Regions from separate parts of the Paenibacillus sp. LPE1-1-1.1 genome, predicted to be linked through region 1. Evidence: riboswitches for the same ligand, from Rfam matches in the RefSeq annotation. Region 1 holds a riboswitch; each other region holds the start of a gene.
What was found. Region 1 has a riboswitch for cyclic di-AMP ahead of MRBLPE1_RS33040 (ubiquitin-like domain-containing protein). Riboswitches for the same ligand answer to the same signal wherever they lie in the genome.
Positions count from the first base shown of each region.

Region 1 (5,393 bases):
GTTTTTAAGGATCCAGTCCACAATTATATTTATGTTCAGGACCAAACAATTTGGGATTTAATCAATACAAAAGAGTTTCAAAGGCTGCGGCGGATACGTCAATTAGGAACCTCCTATTTAACATTCCATGGTGCCGAGCACAGCCGGTTCTCCCATTCGCTTGGCGTATATGAAATTACACGAAAAATTATCTCCCAGTTCGAACGACACGGGTATCCGGATTGGCCTGCTGAGGAAAGATTAGTCTCACTCTGCGCGGCGCTGCTTCATGATGTCGGTCACGGACCGTTCTCCCACTCCTTAGAGGAGGTATTCGACACGGACCATGAAGAGTGGACATGTAAAATCGTGCTGGAGGATACAGAAATTAATCGAGTGCTGCGGGCAGTTTCGGAGCAGTTTCCTGCACAGGTAGCGGCAGTCATTCAAAAAACATATCCAAAGCCAATTGTCGTAAGCTTAATATCCAGTCAAATGGATGCGGACCGAATGGATTATTTATTAAGAGACGCTTATTTTACCGGCGTTAATTACGGCAATTTTGATTTAGAGCGCATTTTGCGCGTATTACGTCCCTATAAAGGGAAAATTGTAGTCAAAGAGAGCGGAATGCACGCAGTAGAGCATTACTTGATGTCTCGTTATCAAATGTATTGGCAGATTTACTTCCATCCAGTTACAAGAAGCTCTGAGATTATTTTACGTCAAATATTTCGTAGAGCGCAGGAACTTTATGTGGGTGGGTATGTATTTGATTGGATACCGAAGCCAATTAAGGGGCTTATTCATAACACGATGACGGTCCAAGACTATTTAAAATTGGATGAGGCTTTGGTTCAAACGGCTTTCACGCAGTGGGCTGAGGAGCGGGATCCCCTGCTAAGCGATCTATGCAGCCGGTTTATGAACCGCCGGTTATATAAATATATAACCATTGATAATCCTGATGAAGCACTTCTAAATGAAATCAGCGATTGCTTTTCTTCTATAGGAATGAATCCCGATTATCATATGGAGATCGATTTTCCTTTTGACCTGCCGTATGACGTTTATCGACCAGATAAAAAAGAAGGCGAAAAGAAAGAAAAAGCGCCGATTTTGTTGTTAGACGAACAGGATGAAATAGGTGAAATATCTGCTAAATCCGACATTGTTCGTTCAATTACGGGGCTTCATCAGGGTGAATACCATTTGTATTACCCCGAGGAGCCTCTCAAGAGCAACATACACTTAATTCCTGATAAATTAAAAAACCTATTCAAACTTGCTTAATGGAGGCTGACACATACATGACATTGCTTTTTGATACACATACCCATTTGGACTCCTATAAATTCGATGAGGATCGCGACGAGGTCATACAGCGCGCAAAGGATGCAGGCGTGCATATGCTCGTCAATATTGGCTTTAACCGCGAAACCATTCCTACGACGATGGCGCTTGCCGAGAAATATGATTTTATTTATGCAGCGGTAGGCTGGCATCCCGTTGACAGCATTGATATGCGTCCTGGGGATTTAGAATGGATCGAGCAGCTTTGCTCGCATGAAAAGGTTGTTGCTATAGGCGAAATTGGGCTCGACTATCACTGGGATACTTCGCCAAAAGATGTCCAACAGCGCGTTTTTCGGGAGCAGATCCGTCTTGCCCGCAAGGTAGGAAAGCCGATTGTCATCCATAATCGCGATGCGCATGAGGATGTCATTCGCATTTTGCAAGAGGAAAACGCTGCAGAGGTCGGAGGCGTTATGCACTGCTTCTCAGGCAGCTGGGAAACGGCCAAACAATGCTTGGATATGAATTTTTATATTTCGTTCGGAGGGCCGGTTACATTCCAAAATGCAAGGGTGCCGAAAGAGGTGCTTAAGCAGGTTCCGCTCGACCGGATTTTGATCGAAACGGATGCTCCGTATTTGGCTCCTCACCCCTTCAGAGGGAAGCGAAATGAGTCCTCTTATGTATCGCTCGTCGCAGAGATGGCTTCCCAATTATTGGGTAAAACGGTAGATGAAATAGGCGCAATTACGACCGAGAACGGTAAAAAATGTTTTGGGATTGTATGAAAACGAGAGAAATGAAGAGAATAAAAGACCTTTATCGCGTAAAAAGTGATTTTTATCGTGATTATCGCTTAATTATTCCGTCTTTATCCACCTTTTTCGCTTAAATCGTCTTTTATCGTATCTTTACAATTGACCGCTTATGAGGGTATGATTCATCTCAGAGCATTAACATTTTGTATTGGATTTCCAGTTTGCGCTTAATCTCCAATTGGAGAGCGGGGGAACCAGGTGCGGGTTATTGTACCGTATTATGAATTCTTCAGGGGTGAATTTCGAAGCCTTTGCCATGAGCATTGCGTTAAGAATAGGGCGGCTCTCTTGCCCGAATCCGTCAGCTAACCTCGTAAGCGTTATAGAGAGTGATCAACCTCGTGCATCCATTTTCCTGTATCCCAGTGTAAACAATTACTCGGGAAGCCACGAAACAGATCCTCTGTCGACGGCTTCTTTTTATTTTCGAATAATCGGAAATATGTCGACATAGGGATAAAAGATGGGGGTGGGAGGGTCGATATAGCAATACTGGACTGCGTGCTTGCACGCCAATATACTATAGTCGCGTCAGTTGTATCATGCGTAACACTTGGCGGCGGGGCTATGAAGGAGGACCGATGAAGTGGGAATACTCCAGGTAAAGGACACCCATGGGAAACGATCATCCAGCATGTCTTTCGCATTGCGATGGAAGCGTGAAAACTTGCGTTTGATTCTTTTGAGTGCTACTATCTCAATCGCTATGACTTTCATGTTTTTGGTGTTGTTGTACGGAACGGCTGTCAAAAGCGTCTCCGTAGTAGTGAACGGACAAGAAACCATTGTGGAAACGAAGCAATGGGTCCTGCAACGCCTACTGGATGAACAAGCTATCGCAATTGGACCACATGATGAGGTGTCCATACCGCTTAATGCGGCAATAAAGGACGGAGATCGTATCGAGGTAACTCATGCGATACCGGTAATTGTGAAAGCTGATGGCAAGACCTCTACTGTATACACGACAAAAAGAACAGTACAGGCAGCGATCGAGGAATTACATATTCCAGTTCGTGGTCAAGATAAAGTTATTCCTCCGCTACAAACGGTTTTGGATGCGGAGCTGACGGTAACGGTTGTTCGCGTCGACACGAAGGTGTCAGAGACCGAACGCGCGATGCCTTTCTCTATCGTGAAGAAGTCGGATCCGACACTTGCGGCGGGCAAGGAAAGGCTTGTGCAAACTGGCAAGCAGGGTCTTATCGTTGAGAGCATCGAGAAGCAATACGAGGACGGCGTTCTTATTTCGAAGAAGATGGTCAGCAAGGTTGTCGAGACAGCTGCAGTTGATCAGGTCGTCGCGATCGGTACGAAGAAGGCAGAGCCTAAGGTTACGGTGCTCTCGAGCAAAAGCCCGAGCATTGCAGCGTTAACGAAAAGCGGAGTAACGTTCAACGCGAAGAAAGTGCTTAAGAATGTCACGCTGACGGCATATTCTGCAGGTGTGGCTTCAACAGGCAAAGATGTTGGACATCCGCTATACGGAATTACGGCATCAGGTGCGCGCGTACAAGAAGGGCGTACGATAGCCGTTGATCCGAAGGTTATTCCAATTGGCTGGTGGGTATATATTGAAGGAATCGGTTTCCGCCGTGCTGAGGATAAAGGCAGTGCGATTAAAGGGAACAAAATTGACGTATACTTTGATAGTACGAAGGTTGCCAATAAGTTCGGAAGGAAAAAAGGCATTACCGTATATGTCTTGGGACCGAACAAACCTAGTGCCAGCTAATAAGTAGCGTTACCATCATCTTATCGCCATTTTTAATTAAATATGCCATCATAAGGAGAGGCACTGCCTCTTCTTTTTGCATGTTTTCGGGGCTGTTGCAGCATATGTAGAAGGGGATGATCTTGATGATCAAAGAGATCATTGTCGTTGAAGGAAAAGACGATACCGTCGCCATTAAACGAGCGGTGGAAGCAGATACTATAGAAACAAACGGTTCGGCAATCGGCGAGGATGTGCTGAGGAGAATCGCACTGGCGAACGAGCGCCGCGGCATTATCATATTTACAGATCCCGATCATGCGGGAGAACGGATACGAAAAATCGTCGCGCGCCATGCACCGGGCTGCAAGCATGCTTTTTTGCCGCAGGAGAAGGCCCTGTACAAAGGAGATATCGGCATTGAAAACGCGAGTCCCGAGGCGATACGCACGGCACTCTTCGAGCTGCGTACAGAGACGGCGGATGAAACGGGAGAAGTCAGCTTCGAGGATTTAATGGAAGCGGGCCTCATTGTGCATCCTGATGCGTCTAACCGGCGTTTGGTTATAGGCAGGCTGCTCGGGATAGGGTATGCGAACGGCAAACAATTTTATAAACGCTGTACAAGCTTTCGGATTTCCAAAGCGGAATTCATTGAAGCTTTCCGCAAAATGGAAGAGGAACTAGGGGGTTAGCCGGATGAACGGTCATGAACAGAATGAAGTTAGCAGCGGGTCTGCGGTAAAGCAGGCTTCGATTGAAGTGGCTACACCAAAACGTACCAAAGAAATCATTGCGAAATACGGCTTCTCCTTCAAGAAAAGCTTGGGTCAAAACTTTCTGATCGACCAAAATATTTTGAATAATATCGTTGCGGCTGCCGAACTTGATGAAACAAAAGGAGCACTTGAGATTGGACCGGGCATCGGCGCCCTTACGCAGCGGCTTGCGCAAGCCGCTGGCAAGGTGACGGCCGTAGAAATCGATAATCGGCTCATTCCGATTTTGAATGATATACTGGCTGACGAGGCACATACGACCGTGATTCATGGCGATGTGCTTAAGCTGGATTTGAAACAGCTCTTTAAGGAGCAGTTTGCTGATGTTTCCGGCGTTAGCGTCGTGGCGAATTTGCCTTACTATGTCACCACGCCGATTTTGATGAAGCTGCTGGAGGAGAAACTGCCGCTTGAGCACATCGTTGTCATGATCCAGAAGGAAGTGGCAGAACGTATGGCTGCTAAGCCGGGAGGCAAGGAATACGGCAGTCTCAGCGTAGCGGTACAATATTATTGCGTGCCAAAGGTGGTCTGTACGGTACCGCATACCGTGTTTATTCCCCAGCCTAATGTCGATTCTGCCGTAATCAAGTTGTCCTTGCGCGAAAAGCCTGCTGTCGACGTGCCGGATGAGGATCATTTTTTCCGTGTCGTACAAGCCAGCTTTGCACAGCGTAGGAAGACGTTGGCCAACAATCTGACTGCCTTTGTAGGCAAGGAACGGCGCGAGGCGCTAACGGAGATGCTTCTGAAGAACGAAATTGATCCCATCAGGCGCGGCGAGACGCTCTCGCTGGAGGAATTTGC
Region 1 covers NZ_JBEGHY010000048.1:64,663-70,055, reverse strand. The annotation lists gene MRBLPE1_RS33050 (HD domain-containing protein) at 1-1,272, shown strand, start outside; gene MRBLPE1_RS33045 (TatD family hydrolase) at 1,296-2,063, shown strand; cyclic di-AMP (ydaO/yuaA leader) riboswitch at 2,248-2,428, shown strand; gene MRBLPE1_RS33040 (ubiquitin-like domain-containing protein) at 2,680-3,828, shown strand; gene rnmV (ribonuclease M5) at 3,954-4,502, shown strand; gene rsmA (16S rRNA (adenine(1518)-N(6)/adenine(1519)-N(6))-dimethyltransferase RsmA) at 4,507-5,393, shown strand, end outside.

Region 2 (5,393 bases), on a different contig from region 1:
TCTTAACTGGCGGTTCAATCGTTGCAGCAGACAAATTATTGCAGAAAGTTACGTTGGTTTACAATAATAAGCAAACCGCAGAAGACGGTCTGCTCGTAGATGATAAGGTGTACATCAATATCCGCTCCTTAAGCGATTCCTTGCAAGCTTTTATCCAGTGGAAGGGCAGCGAGAAGAAGCTTCTCATCCAGAAGCCTAATGTCCATATGTTTCTGATGAATGAGAAAAGAACGATGTTCGGGCAGGTTGAAAAAGGCAGCGTTCAGAAGTTTTTGGTGCAAGCGCAAATCGATAACTTAAACGTCGCGATCACGGAATTCAAGGTCACGCTGGTTGACCCTAACGATAAAGAAACCACCATTGACCGACGCAGTCAGTCGGATGACGATTTTAAGGAATTCGTTGAGAAGGATACTTTCTGGTTCAGTTCGAAGCTTGTCTCCTATGACTTTAAATACGCAGGCAAATACAAGCTGCGTTTTTGGATGGAACAGAAGAACGGCGATCCTCAGCTTATTTCCGAGAAAATCATTACCGCCAAATAATCAAGATGACTTATTTTGGAAAAGGGCCGTTCCCAGGAATGGCTCTTTTTCATTTTATAACGACATAGAAGTCGTTCCTTGTCCAACTAAGCCGTTGCTTTGCTGCACCGCGCTGAACGAGATGAGATTTTTTTAATCTAATGCGAATAAACGGCGAACTACCGCCGTTTAGGGGACTTTAGACTAGCCCGATCGACCCGGCTTCTCAAGGATAAATCGGTATATTTTACACAAAAGTCACATAATTAATGAAATTGAGTCATCACTTTTGGTCAGAAAGAACTACTATCTGCATTTATTTTACACAAAGAACGGTTAAACGCATCAAAATGGCAAAAGGTTACATGAGAATTATTAGAAATTGCAACTAAAGGCAGGAGATCAATGAAAATAATCGAATAATTCTCAAGAGCAATAAAAAACGGCCTAATTCCCTATCGGGAAACGGGGGAACCACTCTGGGTGAATTGATTCCGACGTCTGATTAATTGGCAGCGCCTGAGGAATCATAGGGAACCTTCAACCGAACCCCACAGCTAACCTCGTCGGCATTGGAAGGAGTTTCACAATTGAAAAAGGTTACCGCAATACTCTTGGGTCTCGTTCTCGTACTCGCTTTTCAGGCGGGAAGCGCTTTCGCGGACTCGAAATTAAACGGATTCATCAATGATGTCATTGGTACTCCGTACAAAAGCGGCGGAACATCGTCGAGAGGGTTTGATTGCTCCGGCTTTACGGGCTATGTGTTCGAAAAAATGGGCATCGATCTTCCGCGCACTTCCGGTTCGCAAGCAAAAGCAGGCACGAAGGTCGCTAAATCCGACCTAATTCCGGGAGATCTTGTGTTCTTCGACACAGCCGGCGGCAACAACAGCGCCGTATCCCATGTTGGCATTTACATTGGAGATGGAAAGTTTGCCCACGCTTCCACTAGCAGAGGCGTTGTAACAGACAAACTTAACTCATCCTACTATGAAAACCGTTATGTGACTGCACGTCGTGTCATGGATGCGGATTCTTTCCAAACGTATGCCGACGCCCAATAGAGTAACCTAATCCCTCGCTAAGAGGGTTGCACGGGTAGACTCATCCAGCAAAGCCGCAGTTTTTTGTCCTCTGACGACAAATGACTTGCGGCTTTGCTGTTTCATTTCAAGCAAATTGCGGCGTAGGGTTAGCCGCTTTTGGAGAAGGAGCCATGCCTGATGTATTTGTTTATTCATCGCAAGGATTTGCGCACGGCAGATATGCGAGCCTTTGACTATTTGAGAAAAAAAGATACGCAAGGCATTCATTTGCTTATCATAGATCCCGTTCTTATCGGCGAAGGCCGATTGACCAGTCACAGCGGCAGAAACTTTATGGCGCAAGCCGCATCCTTGCTGCACAGCTACTCCAATGCAGGAAAGGAGCTGCATGTACTGTATGGTGATCCCGCACTCATTACCGAGGCTCTTCTGCAGGCTCATCCGATTGACGAGGTTATCGTCCATTCGGACTACACGCCTTACTCCCGCCAACGGGATGAGCGACTGCAGCAAATGACTCGCCGTTTTGGCCGTCACTGGCTGTCGATAGCAGACGCACCGCTTGCCGACTTGGAAGCATTTCCTGCATTTGCGCGGCGCTCCGAGCCGTATAAGGTATTTACGCCCTTTTACCGCATGTGGAGCAGCTTTATGCGGGAATGCTACAGCAGTGCAAGTGACACGACGATATTAGAGCTAGCTACCCTTCGCCAAATTGACAGCAAAGTCGCTCTTGCGTTCGCGCTGCCAGAGTCCGTTTCTTGCGCGCTCGGCGGCACGAATGTCGAAGGTGCGCCTAAGTCGGTCGCAAGGCTGGACCGATTCGTACGCGAGCGCCTTGCTTCCTATGCAGAAGGGCGCGACGCTTACGCATCGGAGCATACAAGCGGTCTCGCTCGATTCCTAAATACAGGCGCCATCTCGGCCCGTCAAGCTTACGAGTTTACGCAGGGGCTGCCCGGATCGGAGACCTGGGTTCGCCAGCTCGCCTGGCGTGATTTTTATTTGTATCAAGCGATGTATCATGATGATTTTTTCCGTTATGAGCACCTTGCTGATTTGTCTCCGCTCTCGGATACGAATTTCGAAGCATGGGCTTCGGCCGCCACGGGCATCCCAATCATTGATGCGGCCATGACGCAGCTCAACCGCACGGGTGAGCTGCCTAACCGTTTACGTATGGTAACGGCCATGTTCTTAACGAAAAATCTGTTATGTCCTTTTACGCGGGGGGAACAATATTTCCGCCTCCACTTGAGCGATTATGACAATACGCTTAACCGAGGCGGCTGGTTGTGGTGCTCGTCTCTTGGATATGACGCTGCGCCCTATTTCCGCATTATGAATCCGGCGTTGCAATCGCGAACGCATGATCCGAGCGGAAGCTATATCCGGCGTTGGCTTCCTCATTTGGAGCATTTGTCCGATAAGGAAATCCATCTGCCCCAAGGCGGAGCCATCGTCGATTTAAAGGCTTCGCGTGCGCGCGCTATTGAAGTATACAAAGCGATACTGAATTAGCCGCCTCCCATCCCAGAGTTGGACAAGCCTTTTCCATATTTCGTCTGATTACTAACAAATAAACCTCCGCATTGGCTTTGAAACAGCAAATGCGGAGGTTTTTTTTTCGAATGCAAGCGTAAACGGCTACCGCTTTAACGGTTTTAAGCTTTTGAACGCATTCCCTGCGTCTGTTTTCTGCCCAAAACCAGCATAACCGCCAGCAGAAGCAGCATTAATATAACGAGGGCGCTCACATACCATAAGGTTGACTGCACATTGTACCGATCCATAAACCAGCCGGTTACCCGCGGGAATATCGCCCCCCCAAGACCGCCGCATGCCACAAGCAGGCTCGTGGTTCTTTCGGTCATTCCCGGAATAAGCTCATTGGCATATACGAGAGCAATTCCGAAGATACCCGAGAAGAAAAGTCCGCTGAGAGCAACAAGAGCGAGCATCCAGCTGAGCTGCCCCATAACAGCCATCAAAACGAATATAACGGAAGCTCCGGCCGTTGCAATGAACAAGTAGCGGGAATAGCCCATTCGATCGGCAAGCACGCCTGCAAACAGACGGCCGAGCACCATCGTTCCCCAAAATAAGCTGAGGGCAGCTGCAGCGCTGGGCTCGTCTACCCCCGAGCGAACGATAAGAATGGAAGGCAGATAGTTAGAGAAGCTCATTTCCATACCCACGTAAATCATAAAAAATAAGGCCGATAATAATAGGAACGGCAGTGCCTTGCGCGGATAGCCGAAAAAGACGGAAGCTCCGGCAGCACGGGCCGTTACTGTCCCTTCCGGCCCGGCAGCCTCGCCAGGCTCAACAGCCCTGCGAGGCATATAGCCAAGCTGGTCATCCAGTTCCCCGAAGGACATGGTCAGCCACAGCACAAACGTGATGCCGGACATTGCCGCCAATATAGGAAAGGACACCTGCCAGATGCTTTGCTGAATAAGATAAGCCGCTGCGATCGGAATCAGTAACGCGCCGACGCCAAAAAAGGTTTCCAAACGGCTCATTGCTGACGCCTTACCGTTCTTCGCCATGTCAATAACCATAGCCCCGACCACTGCTTCAGTCATTCCAAAGCCAAGTCCGGCAAGCGGAGCGATCGCCAGCATCCACCCCCATGGGAGCAGCAAGCTGTAAACCGCTTCGCTAAGCGTAAGAATACCCATGGCAATGAGAACGGCACCGCGTTTACCAACTCTCGCGGTAATCGACGGCGCCAGAAGGACCCCTATCAAGAAACCGATAAACTGGTTCATAATCCATTGCCCGCCGTCTTTGTAGGTTAAACCGTAATAATCGATAAGCTGCTCCAAAATAGATCCGCCTACGACATGTGCAACCCCAATGACCAGATAGGACAAACAGCCAAGCCAAATTAATTTCTTCATTCTTATGCTTCTCCTTATATACGCACGCTCATCTTGCGCCTGTCTGATATAATAAACCTATTTCAATCCTTATAGCCTTATAGCCTTGAAGCACGGCAGTCCATTCCAGCGGAGGTACCGAACGATGACAAGCAACCAAAGCTCCACCTATTATAATCGAGAAGCATTCGATATGACTATACATCCGCTCGAAGTCGTCCACGCGCTTGAAATATGCGGGTGGAGCTACGAAGCGCCCTATGATTGCTATAATTGGCCGTCTTGGGAACAAATGAAAAAAGACGGAATCGAATTTGGCGATCCCGTCCTTCGCGCGTCTCAATATGCGGCTGTTTTGAATAACCGGCTCGAGCTGATTGGCTTTGCGCAGTTCTTTCCTATAACCGGTGTCACGCGGCTTGGGCTTGGACTCAGGCCTGATCTCTGCAGCCGCGGCTTAGGCCCCGCATTCACAGAACTTATCGTGTCCGAAGCCCAGCGCCGCGCCCCTCTAAACGAAATTGATTTGGAGGTGCTGGCTTGGAATAAGCGCGCCATCCGCGCGTATCAGCAAGCAGGCTTCAGAATTACGGATACCTATTCGCGATCGACCGCTGCGGGCTTCGCAGAATGCCACTGCATGGTCTATGAGTCTAGCTCAAGCTAAAGCTAAAGCCCCTGGGCACCGCCCTCCGTATCCTTTAAATCCATAAATAATATAAGTCCAGGCGCAACCAGCACCGATATAGTCCGAATCCAGGCATGGGAATCCAGGTCAGTATAGGCTCGTGATACGATTACCCGCCTATTTTCATTTAACTGAACCAAATTGGGTACAAAATAAGGGCGCCAGCTCCAATTTGCACCGCGATATTGCACCTCGCGCCGCCAGGCTTGGTCCGACTCCCGGCAGAAATTCGAGGAAAGCTGAATGC
Region 2 covers NZ_JBEGHY010000002.1:42,693-48,085, forward strand. The annotation lists gene MRBLPE1_RS09655 (hypothetical protein) at 1-545, shown strand, start outside; cyclic di-AMP (ydaO/yuaA leader) riboswitch at 959-1,111, shown strand; gene MRBLPE1_RS09660 (C40 family peptidase) at 1,115-1,591, shown strand; gene MRBLPE1_RS09665 (cryptochrome/photolyase family protein) at 1,751-3,094, shown strand; gene MRBLPE1_RS09670 (MFS transporter) at 3,238-4,479, opposite strand; gene MRBLPE1_RS09675 (GNAT family N-acetyltransferase) at 4,604-5,125, shown strand; gene MRBLPE1_RS09680 (EAL domain-containing protein) at 5,128-5,393, opposite strand, start outside.
Region 2: it holds a riboswitch for cyclic di-AMP, as region 1 does, so the genes downstream of both, MRBLPE1_RS09660 (C40 family peptidase) here and MRBLPE1_RS33040 (ubiquitin-like domain-containing protein) in region 1, are expected to answer to the same signal.

Region 3 (5,393 bases), on a different contig from region 1:
GGAATGGAATGGCAACCAATATAACAGCAATATTGTCCATTTAAAGTACTCGTTACAAAAATAAAAAGACTAGCAAAATGCTCTTTATCTATTCAATTATTGTTACCAGTTCCGTTACTTCAATGAAGAAGCAGATTGCCGATGCAATCTGCTTCTTTCCAGTATCGTTACTCGTTAGGTTAATAAGACGATCATTTTTTTAAATGGTACGGAACAGTAGTGATAATCACATTTCTCCGATACAGCAAGTGTGCACGAATCAGTAAACTGGATTGGTTATGTAGGATGTTATGCCAACCTTTCTTTGGAATGAACTGTGGAATAACAACTGTAACTTGGTAATTTGATTCACTCGCCTTGCGTTGAACGGTATCAATAAATTTAGTCAGTGGCTGAATGATGCTTCTATAAGGAGAATGAAGAGTTACCAGTCTCACGTCAGGTTGCCACTTGCTCCATTTTTCTTCAAACGTCGCTTCATCTTCTCTTTCAAATGGAATGTGAACCGCAATGATCTGGTGGGCTGAGAGCGATTTGGCATAGTTTAACGAATTCTCCACTACATGTGTCATACCTGCTACAGGAAGAATGATTATATTCCCCTCAATCGGAACAGCTGGCTCACAAGTTGTAGTTCTTAATTGGTCGGCTACCGCTTCATAATGCTTTCTAATTCGATGAAAGGAATAAATGATTAGGGGTAAAAATACTAAGACCGGCCAAACTTGAACGAATTTTGTTAAGAAAAACATGATGGTGACGATAAAGCTAATAAGAGCCCCTGTTGCGTTAATGATCAGCTTTGAAATCCATCCTTTGGGCTTTTGACGAATCCATTTTATGATCATTCCAGTCTGCGACAGAGTAAAGGGAATAAAAACACCGACAGCATAAAGCGGGATTAAGTGTTCGGTTTGAGCTTTAAACACAATAATTAAGATGATGGACAAAATACCTAGCATGATAATGCCGTTGGAATAGCCAAGCCGGTCCCCTCTAACCGTAAACATCCTAGGTATGAACTTATCATTGGCAAGATTTACGGCAAGCAAAGGAAAAGCCGAATATCCCGTGTTAGCGGCTAGGATAAGAATCAACGCCGTTGTTCCTTGAATGAAGAAGTACATAAAATTTCGCCCAAAGGTCTGTTCGGCGATTTGGGAGACTACGGTTACCTCGAGGTTAGGTGTTATCCCGTAATAATAAGCTAAATAAACGATTCCCGAAAATAACAAAGCAAGCAAGATTCCCATCGCCATTAATGTTTTAGCAGCGTTATTAGGAGATGGGCTTTTAAAGTTCGGGATGGCATTCGAAATGGCCTCTACTCCTGTTAATGCAGAACTGCCTGAAGCAAATGCTTTTAAGAGCAAAAATAAGCTTATACCTGCTACTGGTGTACCGATTGAAGAATGTAATTCGGGAGAAACATGACCGGTTATTATGTTGTATAGGCCTGCTCCTATTAGAATGAACAATGCCAAAACAAACAAATAGACCGGATAAGCTAAAATAGAAGCGGACTCGGTTACCCCCCGTAAGTTCAGGATGGTTATGAAAATGACAAATATCACAGCAATGATAACCGTATGTTCATGCAAGCTAGGAAAAGCGGAAGTTATAGCGTCCGTTCCGGCGGATACGCTAACTGCCACGGTTAAAATATAATCAACCAACAAGGAGCCTCCGGCTACTAACCCGGGGTACTTGCCTAGATTTTCTTTGGACACCACATATGCGCCACCGCCATGCGGATATGCAAAGATAATTTGCCTATAAGATAAAATAAGTGCTAATAATAAAATTAATACTCCAATTGCGATTGGTACCGAATACCAAAACGCTGCGGCACTAACTGTAATTAAAACGATCAAAATTTGCTCAGGACCATAGGCCACTGAAGATAAAGCATCTGAAGAAAGAATGGCAAGAGCTTTCGTTTTATTAAGTTTCTGCTCGCCTAATTCATTTGATTTTAAAGGTCGACCGATTAAAAATCTTTTTAAAGAAAGCATCAGTTTCACTCCACATTTTTTGTTTTTAAATTACCTGTACTTTAAATTACCCTAAAAATAAAATGAAACACAGGTAAGAACCTCCCTCAATCAATTATTATGAGGTTTCCTGCTTCTGTTTAATAAAAAACCAACCTCGCCGTTTTGTGAATACACGATATGATCCGCTCCAAGACCTTTGTAAATGGCCCGCGGATTCCATTGCTGCGTAATCACATAAATGGACTTCGACGTCCAGGCCCTACAGCACTGTACAAAACGGCAGCTCAGCGCGAAACTGCTCTCAAAAATATAAACCTCGCGAATGAATACAAACGGAATATTCCAACTTTTTCTGTTATTCGTATTAATGTAGTGCACATTAAAAAATCCTTGGCTTCGGAGTTGCCTCTCCTCTTGCTTACTGTTGGTCAGCACCATAAAAGGCAGCTCGTAAAACTCCAAAATTTTTATGAATGATTTGCCGGATTCGCTTAGGCCGGCGACAATAATATGCTCATTTTCCAAAGTGGTTCGCCTCCAAATTTTGAAAAAAAGGCAACAAAAAAGAAGCCTTAGGAAAAGAGGAACTTTCCCCGCGGCTTCTTGACCCGCAGCAGGCAAAAACGGCTTAGACCGAAATTTGACGGTAAAGCTCGTTTTGCACTAAAAAGCCGCAGGCAGCGCGATGGTTGTTGCCTCTCCCGAGTACGCTTACGTGGTTAGCTGTCGGATTCGGGCGTGAGAGTCGCCCTACGCTTGGCAAAGACCAAGTGATTCACCCCGTGAGACGATTCGTATTTGCACACGAACGCTCGTTGGTTCCCCCGCTCCTGCTGCTGCAGGACTCAGCGTTTTAGATCCTTTCTTACCAGCTGCCCCTGTTTTGGACAGCAAAAAACCGCAGAGGCAAATGGCTCTGCGGTCGAAATTAATCGATCACAAGCTTCATCATTCCTCTCTCAATCCACGCTTACGAGGTTAGCTGACGGATTCGGGCGGTGAGAGTCGCCCTACTTTGTCCGGCATCCATGGTGCCAGATCAATGATTCACCCCTGCAATGCAACCATCCGACTCTCACATCGAACATGCGCACTGCCTAACATTTGGTTCCCCCGTTTTCCGCATTCACGGAAACTCAGCGATCAGTCAATTGCACTAATTTGTAATTCCTGTATCGAATCTTACTCCTCGCTACACCTGCTGTAAAGAGGCCGTACAGGCCAAATCAAGTTATTACAGACAATAAAGAGTTATGTTAACGCTTTCATTAATTCCTATCTCGGTTTACCTCACTATTTCTACGTTTATCTCTGGTTTTCAAAAATAATGACAAAGGCCTATATACTGAAATATTAATCAAATCATCTGATTTCTTTAAATAAGAGAATGAGTGAGAATCAGCGTGATTTTCGAAGAATAAACCTTTTTTAACACATGAAATAATCGTATTACTTCGTAAATGACGATATGGCGTCAAATCCCCATAAACCTTTGTTTTACAAAAGATGGCTGCAGGTTTACTATTGACGGCAAGCCGACTAAGGCAAACAATTATCAGCTAAGCGAATAGGCATTCAGCCAACCTCTCCTAATTGCCTAGAGTACCAATCTGAAGAATCCGTTCTTCTAGAAAGAGCTGTCGCTTACGTATCTTTATTCTAAAAACCACTGCTTTCTCCTTACCCGATCATACTACGAGGAGGTTTTACCATGGATGTCTTAAAAATCAGCAACTTGACCAAAACCTACGGGAATGCAAGAGGAATCACAAATGTCAGCTTTCATGTAGAAGAAGGTGAAATTTTCGGGTTTATCGGTCCGAACGGAGCTGGGAAATCGACGACGATCAGAACTTTATTGTCCCTGATTTACCCGACAAGCGGCAAGGCCGAAATCTTCGGCAAGGACTGCATCGAGTTTGCACCCGAAATTGCCAAGCAAGTAGGTTATTTGCCTTCGGAGGTTTTCTATTATGACAATATGAAGGTGATCGACCTCTTAAAATACTCGGCAAGCTTTTACAAAAAGGATTGCAGCAAAAGAATCAAAGAACTGGCAGAGATCATGGATCTTGATTTAAAGAAGAAAATCGACGACTTATCGCTCGGCAACAAAAAGAAAGTAGGGATTGTCCAAGGACTGCTGCATGAACCTAAATTAATCATACTCGATGAACCGACCAGCGGCCTTGATCCGTTAATGCAGCAAAGATTCTTCGATCTGCTTTTGGAAGAGAATAAAAAGGGAGCCACCATCTTGTTTTCATCCCATATTTTGAGCGAGGTTCAGCGTTTGTGCGATCGGGTCGCCATCATAAAGGAAGGCAAAATCGTCACGGTCGAAAAGATCAGCACGTTAAAAGAAAACAATTATAAAAAATTCAAAATCGAAACGAAGAAAACAGCGGAGCAGGATTTCTTCAACATAGCCGGCGTGGATAATCTTAACGTGGCGGATCATTCGGTAAGCTTCTTATTCAGAGGCGATATTAATACCGTCATGAAAAAGATAGCCGACGTCGAAATCGCAAACCTATGGATTGAAGAACCGGACCTCGAGGAGATCTTTATGCACTACTACGAAAAGGAGGTCTGACCAGCGATGAATATTTTTCTCCATGAATTAAACTTTTATAAAAAATCAACGTTGATTTGGTCCGTTTCATTGGTAGCCCTGCTCGTCTTGTTCATGTCCATGTATCCTTCTATTGCAGGAGATATCGATTCTTTTAAAAAGCTATTGGAAGGTTATCCGGAGGCTGTTCGGAAAGCGATCGGTCTTGAAGTGGAGAACCTTGGTTCGGTGCTGGGCTTCTATTCTTATATCTTTCTCTATTTGTCACTTTGCGGGGCCATTCAAGGAATGAATATAGGTACGTCCATCATTTCCAAGGAAATACGAGACAAAACGGCGGATTTTCTTATGACAAAGCCTGTAACGCGAACCACGATATTAACGGCCAAGATTTTGGCGGCATTGACTTCGTTAGTTGCTACGAATGTGGTTTTTTTAGCGGCAGCCGGCATCATGTTGTCCCAGATGAAAACGGAAGAGTACAGTACTAAAACTTTTTTCATGATTTCCGTTACGCTGTTTTTTGTTCAGCTTATTTTTCTTGCCTTGGGCATTGTTATTTCGGTCATCGCTCGGAAAATAAAATCCGTATTGACTGTGTCTCTTGGAACCGTGTTCGCCTTTTTCATCGTCGGCATGCTCGTATCGACAAGCGACGATGAAGCGAAAAGGTATTTATCTCCCTTTAAATATTTCGACACAGCTGATATCTCAAGAACTTCCAGCTATGACACCTCTTTCGTGCTTGCTGGAGCAGGAATCGTCGTAGTTTCACTGGTTATTAGCTATATCGTTTACATCAGGAAGGATATCCACGCGGT
Region 3 covers NZ_JBEGHY010000012.1:627,023-632,415, reverse strand. The annotation lists gene MRBLPE1_RS13335 (TolB family protein) at 1-64, shown strand, start outside; gene MRBLPE1_RS13330 (APC family permease) at 192-2,018, opposite strand; gene MRBLPE1_RS13325 (hypothetical protein) at 2,106-2,522, opposite strand; cyclic di-AMP (ydaO/yuaA leader) riboswitch at 2,691-2,858, opposite strand; cyclic di-AMP (ydaO/yuaA leader) riboswitch at 2,949-3,149, opposite strand; gene MRBLPE1_RS13320 (ABC transporter ATP-binding protein) at 3,709-4,593, shown strand; gene MRBLPE1_RS13315 (ABC transporter permease subunit) at 4,600-5,393, shown strand, end outside.
Region 3: it holds a riboswitch for cyclic di-AMP, as region 1 does, so the genes downstream of both, MRBLPE1_RS13325 (hypothetical protein) here and MRBLPE1_RS33040 (ubiquitin-like domain-containing protein) in region 1, are expected to answer to the same signal.

Region 4 (5,393 bases), on a different contig from region 1:
CATCCATCCACTCCTTGCTTTCGATTTGCAATCAGATACCTAATAGACGATTCGGCAGCTTAAAATGTTTTCAAAACAAAAAAACTGTTCTAAGGTGCCATTTGCACCTTAGAACAGTTTTCTTCTACTTCTTATTTAACCAGGGTATGCGGCTCTTGCCCAAAATGACCCGATCGGTTCATTTTCGTTTGGATATATTTCTCGTTATAAACGGAAGCGTTGCCCCAAAGCGGCACTCTGCCCGCTACGTTCATCCCAGATTTGCGCAGCGCGTCCACTTTGCGCGGATTATTGGTGATGATCGATACCGGCAATTCGCGCAGCAGCTTAAGCACGGCAATGGCGTCGCTGTAATCACGCGAATCATCCGCGAAGCCAAGCTCCGTATTGGCATCAACCGTATCGAGGCCATCCTCCTGCAGCAGATACGCGATCGCTTTGCTGAACAACCCGATTCCGCGGCCCTCGTGATTGGCCAAATAAAACAGCGCCCCCGTGCCATGCTCGGTAATAATACGCATCGATTGCTTCAATTGATAGCCGCAATCGCATCTTGCGCTTCCGAAGATATCTCCCGTATGGCAAATGCTGTGCATCCGGATCAGCGCGTCTTCATTATTCTCGAAATCGCCGTAGACGAGAACGCTCGATTGCTGGAGATCCGCATACGAGAAGCGATTCAAATCCTCTACCAGCTGTTCGGGAGACTTTTCCTCGCCCGCTTCCTTGCGGAGCCAGCTGTACCAATGAAACGTTTTGGTTTCACCGTCCAGCTCGACCGGAAGCTTGACCGGGCCAACGACATAGATATCGTCGTTTCCGGCTTGCGTGCGTTTTAATTTATCTTTAATAAGTGCTGCGATGTGGGGTTTAATCATAGTGATTCACCTTCTATATAGGATTAAAATTGCATAGATAAATAGCTCAATGTCCCGAATTCATAGCTTCTGTAGATGACCTGGGGAGCTTCACCAGGATTTCCGCTTCCAAGTGCTATATATAAAGGAACGAAATGCTCGGCGCGAGGTACTGCCATTTTAGCATGCGGGGCCAAGTCTTCATACTGAAATAAAGAATTTGTATCATGCTTATTCATTTTTTCAATCAGCCACTCGTCAAATTCGACTGCCCAGCTCTCCGGCTCTTTCTGCCCCCATTTCACCGCACGGAGATTATGAACGGTTACGCCGCTTCCGATGAGCAAAATATTCTGGCCGCTCAAGCTGCGCAGCGCCTCGCCAATGCGGAACTGCTCCTCCGCCGTGCGATAAGGATTGACGGAAACCTGCACGACCGGGATATCCGCGTTTGGAAACATATGCTTCAGCATCGTCCACGAACCATGGTCGAGTCCTCTTGACGTATCATATGCTACCGGGATATGATTTTCGCTCAGCAGATGGCCAACTAGCTCCGCTACCTTTGTGGAGCCTTTGGCTGGATATTTAACTTGGTACAGCTCATCCGGAAATCCGTAGAAATCGTAAATCGTTTCGTATTCATCATCTTTAGAAGAGATGGTAACCCTCTCTGTCTCCCAATGCGCCGTAAAAATAACGATCGCATCCGGTTTCAGGCCTGCTCCCGTTTGCTGAAGAAATTTGCTATATTCATTTTGCTCGACAGCGAGCATCGGTGATCCATGTGCTAGAAATAACGGTTTCACTGCGGTGCCTCCTCAAATACACTTACTATTTGTAACTAATTATAAATTTATAACTAAGGATAGTCAAGTAATTAACATTATTCAGGTGTGCTTGTATAAATAAGATATTGAGGTTATACTAAATGGAAGATAAAAGAGGTGATACACATGGAGCAATCTAACCTTTGTCCCCGTTTCCAAAGGGGAATGGACATTATTAGCAAGCGTTGGACCGGCCTGATCATTTTCCAGCTTCTGTCCGGCCCGCAGCGGTTCTGCGCCGTCCAGTCCGCGCTGCCGATCAGCGGCAGACTGTTGTCGGAGCGATTCAAGGATTTAGAAAACGAAGGTATTGTCGACAGGCATGTATATCCCGAAATACCCGTTCGCATAGAATATTCATTAACGGAGAAGGGCCGGGCGCTTGAGCCGATCATCCGTGAAATACAAGTGTGGTCGCAGGACTGGATAGAAATAGAAGAAGCGTAATGGGAACGTTTCGAACAAAAGGAATATCACGAAAGCGGAGGACTACGGCCGCTTCGTGATATTCCTTTTTTTGCGACACAGGATTGATGGCTAAAGCGTTCCCGTTTCCTATCGCACATTTTCCTTGATTAAATGTACAAGATTTACAGATATGCAAATGAGGGTTATAATGAAGAGTACATTATTCACGCTGAATTTTTCGAATGAAAAAGCGGGGGAACCATCGCGAACGATTCCAATCGTTTCGCAAGGGGTGAATCCAGGGATTTGTAACCCTGGTAGGGCATTCTCTCTAGCCCGAATCCGACAGCTAACCTCGTAAGCGAACAAAGGAGAGATTTATTTATGTTGACGAACTGTGCAAATCATCTGCATCATTTCACGGAACAGACTCCTCATTTATCCGTCACCCGAATCGAGCTTTTTGTCATTCCTGCACTTGCCGTCGATTCTGCAGGCCACCGTATTTGTCTTCGATTAACGAGCAGCCAAGGCTTTGGCTGGAGCGAGCTTTTTGCCAGCGACACAGAAGAGGCCGTTGACTTAGACAGGTGGAGCGATCTCCTGCAAAGTTTTATCGGACGCATTCCTCTTCCGCCTCTTAGCCAGTATCAATACGACAAAACGGAACAGGATGGGCGTGCTCTCGACTTGTTCGTTACAGCCGTCAATCATGCCTTAGCCAAGTCCGCCGAATCGCCCCCGTACAGCATCGACCATGAAGAATCTGTTTTGCGTCAACGTTCTGTCTCCTACGTCTCTTTGGACTAGTAAAAGGGTTAGTACACATAGAAAGTCCAGAACACGCAGTCTTGTTCTGGGCTTTCTTGCATTGTGCAGCGGTTTATGGAAAGGGCCGGCATTTGCGGACAACGAAAAGGCCCTCCTTATTACAGCCGCAGCCGTATGGGGAGAGCCTTCTTGTTTTTTAATGCCTTACGGTTCTTACCTTACCAACCATCCGCCGTCAACGGCGAGAATATGGCCATTCATGTAATCAGAGGCTGCGGAAGCTAAAAATACAGCCGGTCCAATCAAATCCTCGGAGGAGCCCCATCGTCCAGCTGGAATGCGCTGCAAAATTTGGGCGCTGCGAACCGGATCCTCGCGTAGCGCTTCCGTGTTGTCCGTGCTCATATAGCCTGGAGCAATCGCGTTTACCTGCAATCCTTTACCAGCCCATTCGCTTGCAAGCGCTTTGGTAAGCCCTGCCACCGCGTGCTTGCTGGACGTGTAGCCTGGAACGTTAATGCCGCCTTGATAGGAGAGCATGGACGCGATATTAATAATTTTGCCTGAACCCTGCTCGATCATTTGCTTGCCTGCAAGCTGGGAAAGCACAAAAACTGAGTTCAAATTAACATCGATCACAGCCTGCCAATCCTCGTAGCTGTGCTCTGCTGCAGGTGTACGGCGAATGATTCCTGCGTTATTGACCAAAATATCGATCCGTCCCAGCTCTTCCAATGTGCGGTCAATGATGCCCGCCAGCTTAGAGCGATCTGAAACATCGGCTTGAATGGTAATGGCTTTGCGTCCTAATGCCCGCACAGCGTCGGCTGTTTTGTCAGCAGGCGTGCTATTGGTAACAAGCGCCACATCAGCGCCTGCTTCCGCCAAGCCAAGCGCTACCGCTGCGCCAAGGCCGCGGCCGGCACCCGTAACGACAGCCGTTTTTCCTGTCAAATCGAACAAACCCATCGGTTTAAGTCCTCCCTCTCGTGCGCTTCCCGCTTTCCGGAAGCTCCGCCTTCATCATCTTTATTTGCTGTGCCTCGTATTTGGCTGCAACCTCTGGAGCGATGCCTTCATCCGTAATGATGAAATCGATCTCGTCCAGGCCAGCAAAAGTAATCAAGGCGCCCTTGTCGAATTTGCTATGGTCAGCCAGGCAATACACGATTTTCGCGTTATCCATATAAAGCTTCTTCAGCTTCGACAATTCTTCCGTAAATATCGTCAGCCCATATTCCAAATGAATACCCGTCGTGGATAAAAAAAGCTTATGGACATTCAACCGTTTAATCCATTCCTGCGATTCGGCCCCAATAAGCAGGTTGTTATGGCGATAGCCGCCTGGAATCACAAGCCTTACCTGATCCTTCAAGGTCAGCTCCCGGATAATGAGCAGGTCATTCGTAAGCACGGTGACAGGCATATTGGGAAGCCTCTTCGCCATCTCAAGCGTAGTGCTGCCCGCATCGAGCGCGATGATATCGTTATCCTCGATGCAGCTTAGCGCAAGCGCCGCAATCGCCGATTTTTCCTGTTGATGTTTGCTGTTAGGGAACTGCAGCGGATAAAGACTGTCTTCCCCTTCCTGCTCCACCACGGCCCCGCCGTGCGTACGCTTGAGCAGACCCTTCTCCTCAAGCTTCTCCAAGTCCTCACGAACCGTTTTTTCCGTAACGCCAAACTGCTCACTCAGCTCAGATACTTTAACTGCCCCAAGCTGCTCTAGTTTCTCAATAATTTTACGATGCCGTTCAGCAGCAAGCATGGTGCACCTCCTGTAGCGAATGCTTCTATTTTAGCTCGCTTGCAGGGACCGCGTCCATGTCTGTAAACGTATAGTTTTCTCCTGCCATCGACCAGCAGAACGTATAATTGCTCGTTCCAACGCCAGAGTGGATGGACCAAGGAGGCGAAATAATCGCTTGCTCGTTCGCCACAACCAAATGTCTCGTTTGCGAAGGCTCACCCATCATATGGAATACGCGCGCATCTGCATTCATATCGAAGTAGAGATACGCTTCCATGCGGCGGTCATGCACATGAGAAGGCATTGTGTTCCATACGCTTCCCGTTTTTAGGCTTGTTACGCCCAGCATAAGCTGGCAGCTTTGAATGCCGTCGGCATGAATGTATTTGTAGAGAACGCGTTCATTCGAAGTTTCCTGCGAGCCAAGATGAGTCGGATTTGCTTCCTCCATCGTCATCTTGCGCGTTGCGATTTCGGCATGCGCAAGCGCGGAGCAGAAATAAAGCTTAGCCGGGTTCGCTTTGTCAACGCTGGATAACAAAACCTGGCGTTTGCCTTTTCCGACATAAAGCACTTCAAGCTTGCTAAGCTCGTAAACTTCGCCGTCAACGGAAATCGATGCAGGTCCGCCAATGTTGAGGAAACCAATCTCGCGGCGCTCCAAGAAATATTCGGTTTTCAGCGTTGCTGCGTCTTCCAGTTCAAGCGTTTCGTTCACTGGCAATGCTCCGCCAACGATCATGCGGTCATAATGGGTATATGTCATCTTGATTTGAT
Region 4 covers NZ_JBEGHY010000001.1:1,856,578-1,861,970, forward strand. The annotation lists gene MRBLPE1_RS08070 (GTP cyclohydrolase II) at 132-878, opposite strand; gene MRBLPE1_RS08075 (dioxygenase) at 902-1,666, opposite strand; gene MRBLPE1_RS08080 (winged helix-turn-helix transcriptional regulator) at 1,814-2,134, shown strand; cyclic di-AMP (ydaO/yuaA leader) riboswitch at 2,313-2,474, shown strand; gene MRBLPE1_RS08085 (hypothetical protein) at 2,480-2,905, shown strand; gene kduD (2-dehydro-3-deoxy-D-gluconate 5-dehydrogenase KduD) at 3,080-3,835, opposite strand; gene MRBLPE1_RS08095 (DeoR/GlpR family DNA-binding transcription regulator) at 3,840-4,634, opposite strand; gene kduI (5-dehydro-4-deoxy-D-glucuronate isomerase) at 4,660-5,393, opposite strand, start outside.
Region 4: it holds a riboswitch for cyclic di-AMP, as region 1 does, so the genes downstream of both, MRBLPE1_RS08085 (hypothetical protein) here and MRBLPE1_RS33040 (ubiquitin-like domain-containing protein) in region 1, are expected to answer to the same signal.